One region of the Cryobacterium mannosilyticum genome, then DNA from elsewhere that is predicted to be linked to it. Evidence: predicted binding sites of a transcription regulator. Region 1 holds the regulator's gene; the other holds the start of a gene.

Region 1 (5,004 bases):
CCGACCCGCGCGCCGGCGAATGCGAACGCCTTGCTCATGGTGCGGGAGACGAGGAGCCGTTCCCGCCCGGGCAGCAGGGTGAGTGCGCTCGGCGCGTCGGACGGGCCGAACTCGGCATAGGCCTCGTCGACGACCACGATTCCGTCGGCCGCGTCGTACACCGCCGCGATCGTGTCGAGCGACAGCGGGGTGCCGGTGGGGTTGTTCGGGGAGCAGAGGAAGACGAGGTCGGGCGACTCGGCGTCGACCCAGCTCCTGGCGGTGGCCGGGCTGAGCTCGAAGTCGGTGTCGCGGGTGCCGGCAATCCACCGGGTTCCGGTGCCGGAGGCCAGCAGGGGGTACATCGAGTAGGTCGGCGCGAAGCCGAGGACCGACCGGCCCGGACCGCCGAAGGCCTGCAGCACCTGCTGCAACACCTCGTTCGAGCCGTTGGCCGCCCAGATGTTCTCCCGGGTGAGACCGTGGCCGAGGTACCGGGCCAGCGACTCCCGCAGTTCGGTGAACTCGCGGTCGGGGTAGCGGTTGATGGTGCGGATGGCCTCGGCCATCGCGGCGACGATGTCGCCGGCGACGGCGTCGGGGATCCCGTGCGTGTTCTCGTTCACATTGAGCGCGACGGGCACGTGCAGTTGTGGTGCTCCGTAGGGGGTGAGTCCGCGCAGATTGTCGCGGAGGGGCAGGTCGTTGAGACTGGTCACTCCCCCAATGCTACCGGGGATGCCCGGGTGCCCCCGGGCGGCACCGATCACGCCCCAGTCGATTCAGAACCTGGCCGGCAGGGCGAGGCGCTGGCCCGGCTGCACGTTCTCGGAAGGCAGCTGGTTCAGGCTGACGATCTCGGCGATCACGTCGCGCGGGTCCGAGGTGGGGGCGATGGTCTCGGCCAGCTGCCACAGGGACTGGCCCGACGCGATGGTGACGTAGTCGAAGACCGTTGCGACGTCGGCCACCGTGGCCGCACCGGCGCTGGTGCCCTCCGCCGCTGCGATCCCGCCGTTGAGGGCGAGGGCGAGCGCGACGGCGGCAAGGGGGATCGCTGCGAGCGTCGTGAAGACGACCCGACCGCGTCGGGTGAGGTGCAGGCGGGTGCGGACGGAGGGCATCCGGACGGCGCCTGATCGGACGGCCCCCAGGTCGAGCGCCCCGTTGCTTCCGAGGGCAGTCATTCCGATTGCAGTGCTCATGTCGAACCTCCTGTGTAAAAACGCATCCGGCTCTCGGCCGGGAGAGCCGGATGCGAACCTATGTTCCGAATATATATTCGATTCTTCGAACAATCAAGAGATATTTGCGTTGTTTCCCGAAAAAGGTGACGACACACTCGAATAGATGTTTGTTTATCGTGCTCGAGATGGATACAGTTTCGATTGTCTGGATTGAATCAACCAGACGCCACCGACATTCGGGTCTGACGGCGGTTTCGACCGCTGACAGGACCGGTTCACCGAGACGAGGAGCGACATCGTGACGCAGGACAGCAGCGGTCCCCGCGACAAGGGCGGAACCAGGCGGCGCAAGAGCCTCAGTGAGAAGCAGCTCGCCATTCTGGACGTGATCCAGCGCTCGGTGAGTCAGCGCGGCTATCCGCCGAGCATGCGCGAGATCGGGGACGCGGTCGGCCTCTCGTCGCTGTCGAGCGTCACCCATCAGCTCAACCAGCTGGAGCTGAGCGGGTACCTCCGGCGCGACCCGAACCGGCCTCGGGCGCTCGAGGTGCTGATCGAGATTCCGCAGTCGCCGGAGGACGTGGCGGCCGGCGGTGCGGAGAGCTACCAGTCGGGTGTGCAGGTCGGCGATGCGGCCATGGTGCCGCTGGTCGGCCGGATCGCGGCCGGCGTGCCGATCATGGCCGACCAGATGATCGACGAGATCTTCCCGCTCCCCCGCCAGCTGGTGGGCAAGGGCGAACTGTTCATGCTCAAGGTCGTCGGCGAGTCGATGATCGACGCCGCCATCTGCGACGGCGACTGGGTCGTCGTCCGCCAGCAGAAGACGGCCGAGAACGGCGAGATCGTCGCGGCCATGCTCGACGGCGAGGCGACGGTCAAGGTGTTCCGCCAGCGCGACGGACACATCTGGCTGCTGCCGCGCAACACCAACTTCGAGCCCATCGTCGGCGACCACGCCGAGATTCTCGGCAAGATCGTGGCGGTGCTGCGCTCGGTCTGATCTTCTCGCGCGGAACGGCCCTGTCGGTGTTCCGGCAGGGCCGTTCTGCGTTCGGCTGGCGCTCAGGCCGGGGGCCGCGTTTAGGCGGGGATGCCGGCACCGATGCGCGCGCGCACCGCGCGGGTGGCGGTCACCATGTTGTGCAGCGATTCGGCGGTCTCCGCGTAGCCGCGGGTCTTGAGTCCGCAATCCGGGTTGACCCAGACCTGGCGCTCCGGGATGGATTCGAGGGCCCGGTCGAGCAGCTCGGTGATCTCCGCCACGCTCGGCACCCTCGGTGAGTGGATGTCGTACACGCCCGGTCCGATGCCGTGGTCGAATCCGCCGGCCTCGATGTCGGCGACGACCTCCATCCGGGAGCGCACGGCCTCGATGCTGGTGACGTCGGCGTCGAGGTTCCGGATGGCGTCGATCACCACGCCGAACTCCGAGTAGCAGAGGTGGGTGTGGATCTGGGTGGCGTCGGCCACGCCGGCTGTGGCGAGGCGGAAGGAGCCGACCGACCAGTCGAGGTAGTCGGCGTGGTCCCTCTTCTTCAGCGGGAGGAGTTCGCGCAGGGCAGGTTCGTCGACCTGGACGAGCCTGATCCCGGCCGCCTCGAGGTCGGTGATCTCGTCCCGGAGCGCCAGCGCGACCTGCCGGGCGGTGTCGCCCAACGGCTGGTCGTCGCGCACGAACGACCAGGCGAGGATCGTGACCGGTCCGGTGAGCATCCCCTTGACCGGCTTCCTGGTCAGCCCCTGGGTGTAGGTCGACCAGTCGACGGTGATCGGGCGGGGCCGGGACACGTCCCCCCAGAGGATCGACGGCCGGGTGCACCGGCTGCCGTAGGACTGCACCCAGCCGTTCTCGGTCACCTGGAAGCCGTCGAGCTGCTCGGCGAAGTACTGCACCATGTCGTTGCGCTCCGGCTCGCCGTGCACGAGCACGTCGAGCCCGATCTCCTCCTGCAAGGCGACCACCCGGGCGATCTCCGCCTCCATCAGAGTGCGGTAGCCGTCGGCGGACAGCGTTCCGGCGAGGTGCCTGGCCCTGGCCCGGCGGATCTCCCCGGTCTGCGGGAAGGACCCGATGGTCGTGGTCGGCAGCAGCGGCAGCCCGAGGGCGGCATCCTGCGCGGCCAGCCGGGTCCGGTAGTCGCCGCGGCTGAAGTCCGCCTCGGTGAGCGCCGCGGCGCGGGCACGCACCGCGGAGTCTCGCACGCCGGGAGCGGTGCGCCGGGATTCGAGCGCGGCGGATGCTGCCGCCAGCTCTGCCGCGATGGCTTCCCGGCCCTGCGAGAGGCCTCGGGCCAGGGCGGCGACCTGGCCGACCTTCTGGTCGGCGAAGGCCAGCCAGGACGTCAGTTCGTCGCCGAGCGCGGACTCATCGTCGACGTCGTGGGGAACGTGCAACAGGGAGGTGGACGTGGACACGGCCACCCGCGAGGAGAACGCGCTGAGCCGTTCGGCCTTCTCGAGCGCCCCGGCCAGGTCGCCGCGCCAGATGTTGTGCCCGTCGATCACCCCGGCGACGAGGGTCTTCCCGGCCAGGCCGGGGGTGTCCTGGGACAGGGCGCCGCGCACGAGGTCGAGTCCGATCGCGTCGACCGGTGTACCCGCGAGCACGGGAAGGGCGTCGTCGAGGCTGCCATACGGTGCCGCGACGAAGATGGCCGGCCGGGCGGACAGTCGGCCCAGGGTGGCGTAGGCCCAGCCGAGTGCGGTCAGTGCCTTGTCCCGGGGGGCGTCGATGCTCTCGCTGACCAGAGCCGGCTCGTCGAGTTGCACCCACTCGGCGCCGGCTTCGGCGAGTCGCTGGAGCAAGGTGGCGTAGACGGGGAGCAGGTCGTCGAGGCGGTCCAGGGGCGAGAAACCGGCGGGGGCCTCGTCACTGGCCTTGCTCAGCAGGAGGAACGTGACCGGGCCGACGATGACCGGGCGGGTGAGGTAGCCGGCCGTTTTCGCCTCGACGAACTCCCGCACGATGCGATCGCTGGAGAGCGAGAACACGGTCTCCGGGCCGATTTCGGGGACCAGGTAGTGGTAGTTGGAGTCGAACCATTTCGTCATCTCGAGCGGCAGGTTCTCGCCCGCGCCGCGGGCGAGGGTGAAGTACCCGGCCAGGTCGATCCCCCCGTCGGCGCCCACCAGCGACGCATACCGGGCGGGGACGGCTCCGACGGTGCAGAGGGTGTCGAGCACCTGGTCGTAGAAGGAGAACGAGCCGGGGATGGACGAGTCGTCGGCGCCGAGGCCGAGGGCCACGAGGCGCTCCCGGGTGGCCTGGCGCAGGGTGGCCGCGGTGTCCTCGAGCTCGGCGGCGCTGGTCGTGCCGGCCCAGAACGACTCGACGGCCTTCTTGAGCTGGCGGCGGGGGCCGATCCGCGGGTAGCCGAGGATGGTTCCGGCAGGGAATGGGGAGGTGGCGGTCATGGGGTGTCCTTTGCGGGGTGGGATCGTGCCTCGGATGGTGCGGGGCTTTTCGGTGCGGGCAGTGCCTGTGCCCGCACGATTTCGGGCGCGACGGTATCTCCGAGGCGCGTGCGGGCCGTTCGGTGGGAGGGGAAAGGAAGAGGGTGACGCCCGGAACGGGTCGCGGCGGGGCCGATCTACACGGTCGCCGGCAGCTTCGTCGGCGCCGAGACCGGAGCCGTGAGCAGTCCGCAGCCGCCGAGCACCTCGAGCACGGTCTCGTGCTCGTTGAAGGCGTAGAGGTGCAGCCCGGGAGCCCCGCCGGCGATCACCTGGCCGGCGAGGTCGATGGCGTGCTGGATGCCGATCTCACGCTGGCCTTCCTTGGTCGGTTCGATCTCGAGCCGGATCGACAGGTCGGAGGGCATTGGTTCGCCGGACA
Region 2 (5,004 bases), on a different contig from region 1:
TCCTGCCGCTGACGATCGGCGTGGTCACCGGCGACACCATCGCCGGTGAGGCCGGCCTCGGCACGCTCCGCTACCTGCTGGTGGCCCCCGCCGGGCGGGTGCGCCTGCTCATCGTCAAGTACGCGGGCGCCGCGGTATTCTGCCTGGCCGCCACTCTCACCGTCGCCGTCTCCGGCGCGGCCATCGGTGCCGCCCTGTTCCCGATCGGCCCGGTGACGCTGCTCTCCGGCGACACGATCGGGGTGGGGGAGTCCGTGCTGCGTTCGCTGCTGATCGCCGGCTATGTCACCATTTCTATGCTCGGCCTCTCGGCGATCGGCCTGTTCATTTCCACCCTGACCGAGGTGCCGGTCGGCGCCATGGCGGCCACGATCGTGGTGTCGGTCGTGGCGCAGGTGCTCGACGCGCTCCCGCAGCTGGACTGGCTGCATCCGTGGCTGTTCAGCCACTACTGGCTCGACTTCGCCGACCTGTTGCGCCAGCCGCTCGAGTGGACGTCGTTCGGCAACAACGCGCTGCTGCAGGGCGGCTACCTGCTGGTCTTCGGGGCGCTGGCCTATGGTCGGTTCGTCACCAAGGACATCCTGTCCTGACGCCGGTGACTGAGCCCGTCACCTGACTCGACGGGCGTAGGAGAACCAGGTGAGGCTGCCGAAGATCCAGACGGCGCCGAGTGTCAGCATCAGCAGCAGGATGTGCAGCCACGGCGGCGGGGCGAGCCAACCGAGGAGGAGAGCAACGGCCGCCGCCGTCACCAGCGCCGCCGCGACCGGGCGGTAGACCGGAGCCTTGCTCTGCCAATTCGCGAGCGAGGTCGCGACGAGGACGAGAGCGAGGGCGCCGACGGCCACCGAAACCGACAGCAGCATGGCCGCGGGAGCCGCGGTCGGACTCCTCGGCACGTGTTCAACCATACTGACCATGATCCCGCCGGTCGCGGCGATCGTCATTGTCACCGCGAGATGGCCGACGAGCCACCTCGCCACTGCACCTCGATCAGACCTCACCCGGCTGGCCGCCACGAAGTCGAAGTAGCTCCACCAGTAGGCGAATCCGATTCCGAGCCCCAGGATCCCGGTGACGATGGCGCTCGGCGTGCGACCGGCATCCGCGATGCCATTGACGACCCCGACCACCACCTCGCCCAGCACGATGATGGTGAACAGGTCGAACCGTTCGATCAACGACGCGCTCACGTTGACGCTGGTGTCGCGGGTGGCCCCGTTCCGCCAGTCCAGGATGGCGATGCTGCCCAGCCAGCCAGCCGACGACGACGACCGCCCACACCGCGAGGCGCGCCGTATCCGGGAGCAGCGCGCTGGCCCCGACGAGAGCAGCCGAGACGACGACGCCGACGATGTACGGGGTCGCCCTGGAACGCAACTCTGGGTCGTCCTGGCGCCGCACGGTGTACCAGAGCCAGGCGAGCAGGAAGAGGTAGACGCTGTAGACAGCGGCGAAGGCCGGGCCGTCGCCTGCCGTCGCCTCACCGGTGAACACGGCGAGGAGCCCGAACACGGCCATTTGCAGAAAGACGTACGACCGGGTGCGCCCATCGGAGCGGCCGTGCAGGTCGTGATAGGTGGCCCCGTTGACCCAGGCCAGCCAGATCAGTCCGAACACGATGGCGAACCGGCCCACGCCCGCCCACGTCACGTCCCCCGAGAGATGGTGGGCGGCCTGGGAGATGACGACGACGTAGACGAGGTCATAGAAGAGTTCGAGGAAACTGACCTCGCGCCCCTGGATGACGTCGCCGTGGGCCCGGGGCGGCTGCCAGAAGTGGCGCCGGAAGGCAGCGGCGGATGCCCAGGAGAGCGGTGCGCCACCCGGTTGGTTCGACATGCGCGCTCCTCGCCTCCGCTGCCGTTCTGTTCAGACTCTGAGAGTAGCTCAATGGGGCAGGACGCCCAGGGCAGAGCACGGGTCATGCGCGCGGTCGCGGCGCGGGCTCACTGGTGGTCGATCCGGTCGAGACCGTCAGGGGCGGTTGCTGACGAGGCGGGTGCTGGTGGTGCGGGTGCGGTTTTGGTTGGCGGGGTGCCAGGTTTGGGTGGGGTCATACCAGGGTGGCGCTTTGACTTGGGGGGTTCCGTTGACCATTCGGATGATCCAACCGGAGGTGTCGATGGTGTGGTGATGGAACCAGCAGAGCATCACACCGTTGTCGATGTCGGTGGGTCCGCCGGCGGCCCAGGGGATGACGTGGTGGAGTTCGGCCCAGTGCGGTGGGCAGGTGCAGCCGGGGATGATGCAGCCGCCGTCGCGGGCGGCGATGGCGCGGCGTTGGGCGGGGGTGAAGAGGCGTTGTTTGAGGTCCAGGCGGAGCACTTCCTGGTTCGGTCCGAAGAGGATCTTTTGATAGCCGCCGGTGCAGATGAGTTGCTTCACGGTGGTGAGCGAGACGGGGGCGTCGACGCCGTCGACCCAGCCGACACCGGTGCCGGTGAGGAGATCGGTCGCGTTGACGTGGACGAGGACGGTGGGGGCGGCGCCGCCCAAGGCGGGGGTGGCCGGGTCTCGGGCGGCCCGGTCGAAGAGGGCCCGGACGATGTCGGCGCGTTTCTCGCCGCCGGTGCGGTCGTCCCCGATCCCGGCCGGCAGATCATCCGGGGCGCTGTCGGCGCCGCAGTCCTCTTGCTGGTCGGAACCGGCCGGCTCGGCCGGTTCGGTGCTGGTGGACCTGGTGTCCGTCGTCGTCGGGTCGGGGTTGGGCAGGCCCTGTTCGGCGTGGGTAGGGAAGGCGGTTGAACGTGCGGAGAGGTAGGTGTCGAAGAGGACGGTCATGATGCCGCGTAGTTCGGGGGTGACGCCGCCGCGGAGGGGGTAGAGGCCGTCGGTGAGAGTGCCGAAGCTGATCGTGCTGCGGGGTTGCCGGATGGGTTCGGTGGGGGCGGTGCCGTCGGGGTCGAGCCGGGCTTGCCATTGGAGCACGATGCCGCGGATCAGGTCGGTGGCAAACGCGAGGCCTTCGCCGGGGAGCCCTTTGGTTTCTTCGGTGATCGCTCCGGTTGCGCAGGCGACGAGGGCGCGTTCGGCGGTGTGCAGGTCGTCGGGGGCGACCCGGGTGCTGATGCGTTCCAGCCCGGTCACGATCACGTCCGCTGTCTCCACGCCGAGCTTCCCGGCGGTGAGGGCGGCGGCGACGGCCGGGTAGAACGGCGGCATGATGAGGCCGGCGCCGGTGCGGGGCGTGACGAAGCTGCCGAGTCGAGTGCGGCGTTTGGTTTCTTTGACCGAGATGCGGGCGGCGCGGGTGATCACGTCCACCCCGTCCCGGCACCCCAGGCTGGCCGGCAAAGCGGGTTGGGACTGGCCCGGTAGGATCCGGACCGACCGGACATCAACCTCGGACGCGGTCGCGATCCGGGCCGCATCGACACTCCGGCCCAGGTCCTCGACCGCGGCGAGCACCGCGACCGCGTCCAGATCGCTCAGCCTGGCCAACGGCACCGCCGCCAGCTCGGCCGTCAGGGCCAGCTGCAACGCGGCCAGCCGCTGCACCGGGGAGAGCTCCACGACGGCATCCGTGCCCGGGATGGCTGGGGCGGGATCCGCAGCCATCCCCACCTCAACAGTTGGACCGGAGGCGGTGGTTGCTCGGGGATCAGGGGTTCCTGCCATAAACTGAGAATACCACAACTCGAACATAATTGCGAGGATTATTCGAGTTCTTGTGTCGAATAGTCGTATTGAATGTTGCCAGGTCCTCCCGGCAACGAGCTACGCTCGAATGCAGGCCAGCCAGGGAGAACACCGTGACGCACTCGTATCCGCTCTATGTGGCCATCCGCGCCCAGTGCTTTTGCTGCCGGTCGCTGCAATCCTTCAACTTCACCTCGGCAAGCGACCAGGTGGTCTGTTCGTTCTGCCTGCACCACCTGGGCGACGAGAAGGCCGAACGCCGGGACGCCGACCACGTGATGCTCTGGGTCGGCGAGTACGCCGACCTTCAGAACGTGCACCGGAAGTCCGTCGAGAAGTCAGAGTCCGATCTGGCCGAGCGGGACGCGACGATCGCGGAACTGACCGGGCAGGTCGACGAACTTCGTGCCCTGGTGGCCGGTGAGTTCGACCGCACGGTGAGCGGAGGCATCCGCGCCGTGCTCGAAAGCGATCTGGTCAGGCGAGCCGAACGTCGGAACGACCTCGGCGGGCGTCAGCTCGACTGGACGATGGCGGTGATCTGGCGGGTCGGGATGCTGCACTCGGGCGACCCGGCGAAACCGGGCTTCTGCACGTGCGGGCGCAGCATCCCTGCCTGCGCCGACGGCCGGGCAATCGACCCACAGCGGCAGGCCGTGAGCGACTGGGAGAAGAAGAACCTCGCCCTGCTCGCGGCCGGCAAGCGCCACGGACTCCCCGACGACCACCCGGCCGTGGCTGCCCAGCGCAGCGTGGGCGACCGGGGCCGGTAGCGTAAAGCAATACGCTGAAGCCATGGATACTCTGTTCAACACCCTGCACATCGTCGCCGCCGTCTTCATCGTCGGCCCGATGGCCATCCTGCCGATGACCGCCATGCGTTCGATCCGGGCGGGGGAGGCCGGTCAGGTGGCCTCGCTGGCGAAGTCGGTGAACCTGTTCACCCTGTTGTCGATCGTCGTGGCCCTCTTCGGCTTCGGCGCCCTCGGGGTTGCCGACCCTGAGGAGGGATTCTCGTTCGGCTCGACCTGGGTGCTGCTGTCGATCCTCGCCTACGCGATCGCCCTGGCGATCAACCTGTTCGTCGTCGTGCCGGCCATGCGCCAGGCTGCGGAGGCGCTCACGGCAGGTGCCGCGGTCGTCGGGGCCTCGGCAACCGCCACCTCGGCAACCGCCACCTCGGCAGTCGGGACATCCGACGCCAAGCCCGCCGGTTACTCCCGGGTGGCGATGGGATCCGGGATCTCGTCGCTCCTGCTGGTCATCGTGGTCGTGCTCATGGTCTGGAAGCCGTAGCCTCAGCCAGGGATTCGGCCAGCGCCTGGAGCAGCGTCGCGAGGGCGGCGCGCTGCGCGTCGG

What was found. The regulator LexA, encoded in region 1, represses DNA repair genes until DNA is damaged. The targets are predictions, from matches to a motif close to TCGAACANNTGTTCGA.
Region 2: a site for LexA is predicted at 3,644-3,659, ahead of E3O32_RS06055 (HNH endonuclease signature motif containing protein). Genes of this name have one in related genera too.

The regions. Positions count from the first base shown of each region.
Region 1 is NZ_SOFM01000044.1:70,092-75,095, reverse strand. Features, by position in the region: gene E3O32_RS14375 (histidinol-phosphate transaminase) at 1-698, opposite strand, end outside; gene E3O32_RS14370 (LysM peptidoglycan-binding domain-containing protein) at 762-1,184, opposite strand; gene lexA (transcriptional repressor LexA) at 1,465-2,169, shown strand; gene metE (5-methyltetrahydropteroyltriglutamate--homocysteine S-methyltransferase) at 2,250-4,583, opposite strand; gene E3O32_RS14355 (methylenetetrahydrofolate reductase) at 4,760-5,004, opposite strand, start outside.
Region 2 is NZ_SOFM01000016.1:42,483-47,486, forward strand. Features, by position in the region: gene E3O32_RS06040 (ABC transporter permease) at 1-593, shown strand, start outside; gene E3O32_RS06045 (low temperature requirement protein A) at 612-1,196, opposite strand; partial or broken gene E3O32_RS17570 (low temperature requirement protein A) at 1,216-1,845, opposite strand; gene E3O32_RS06055 (HNH endonuclease signature motif containing protein) at 1,981-3,564, opposite strand; gene E3O32_RS06060 (hypothetical protein) at 3,759-4,418, shown strand; gene E3O32_RS06065 (DUF2269 family protein) at 4,441-4,941, shown strand; gene E3O32_RS06070 (MarR family transcriptional regulator) at 4,922-5,004, opposite strand, start outside.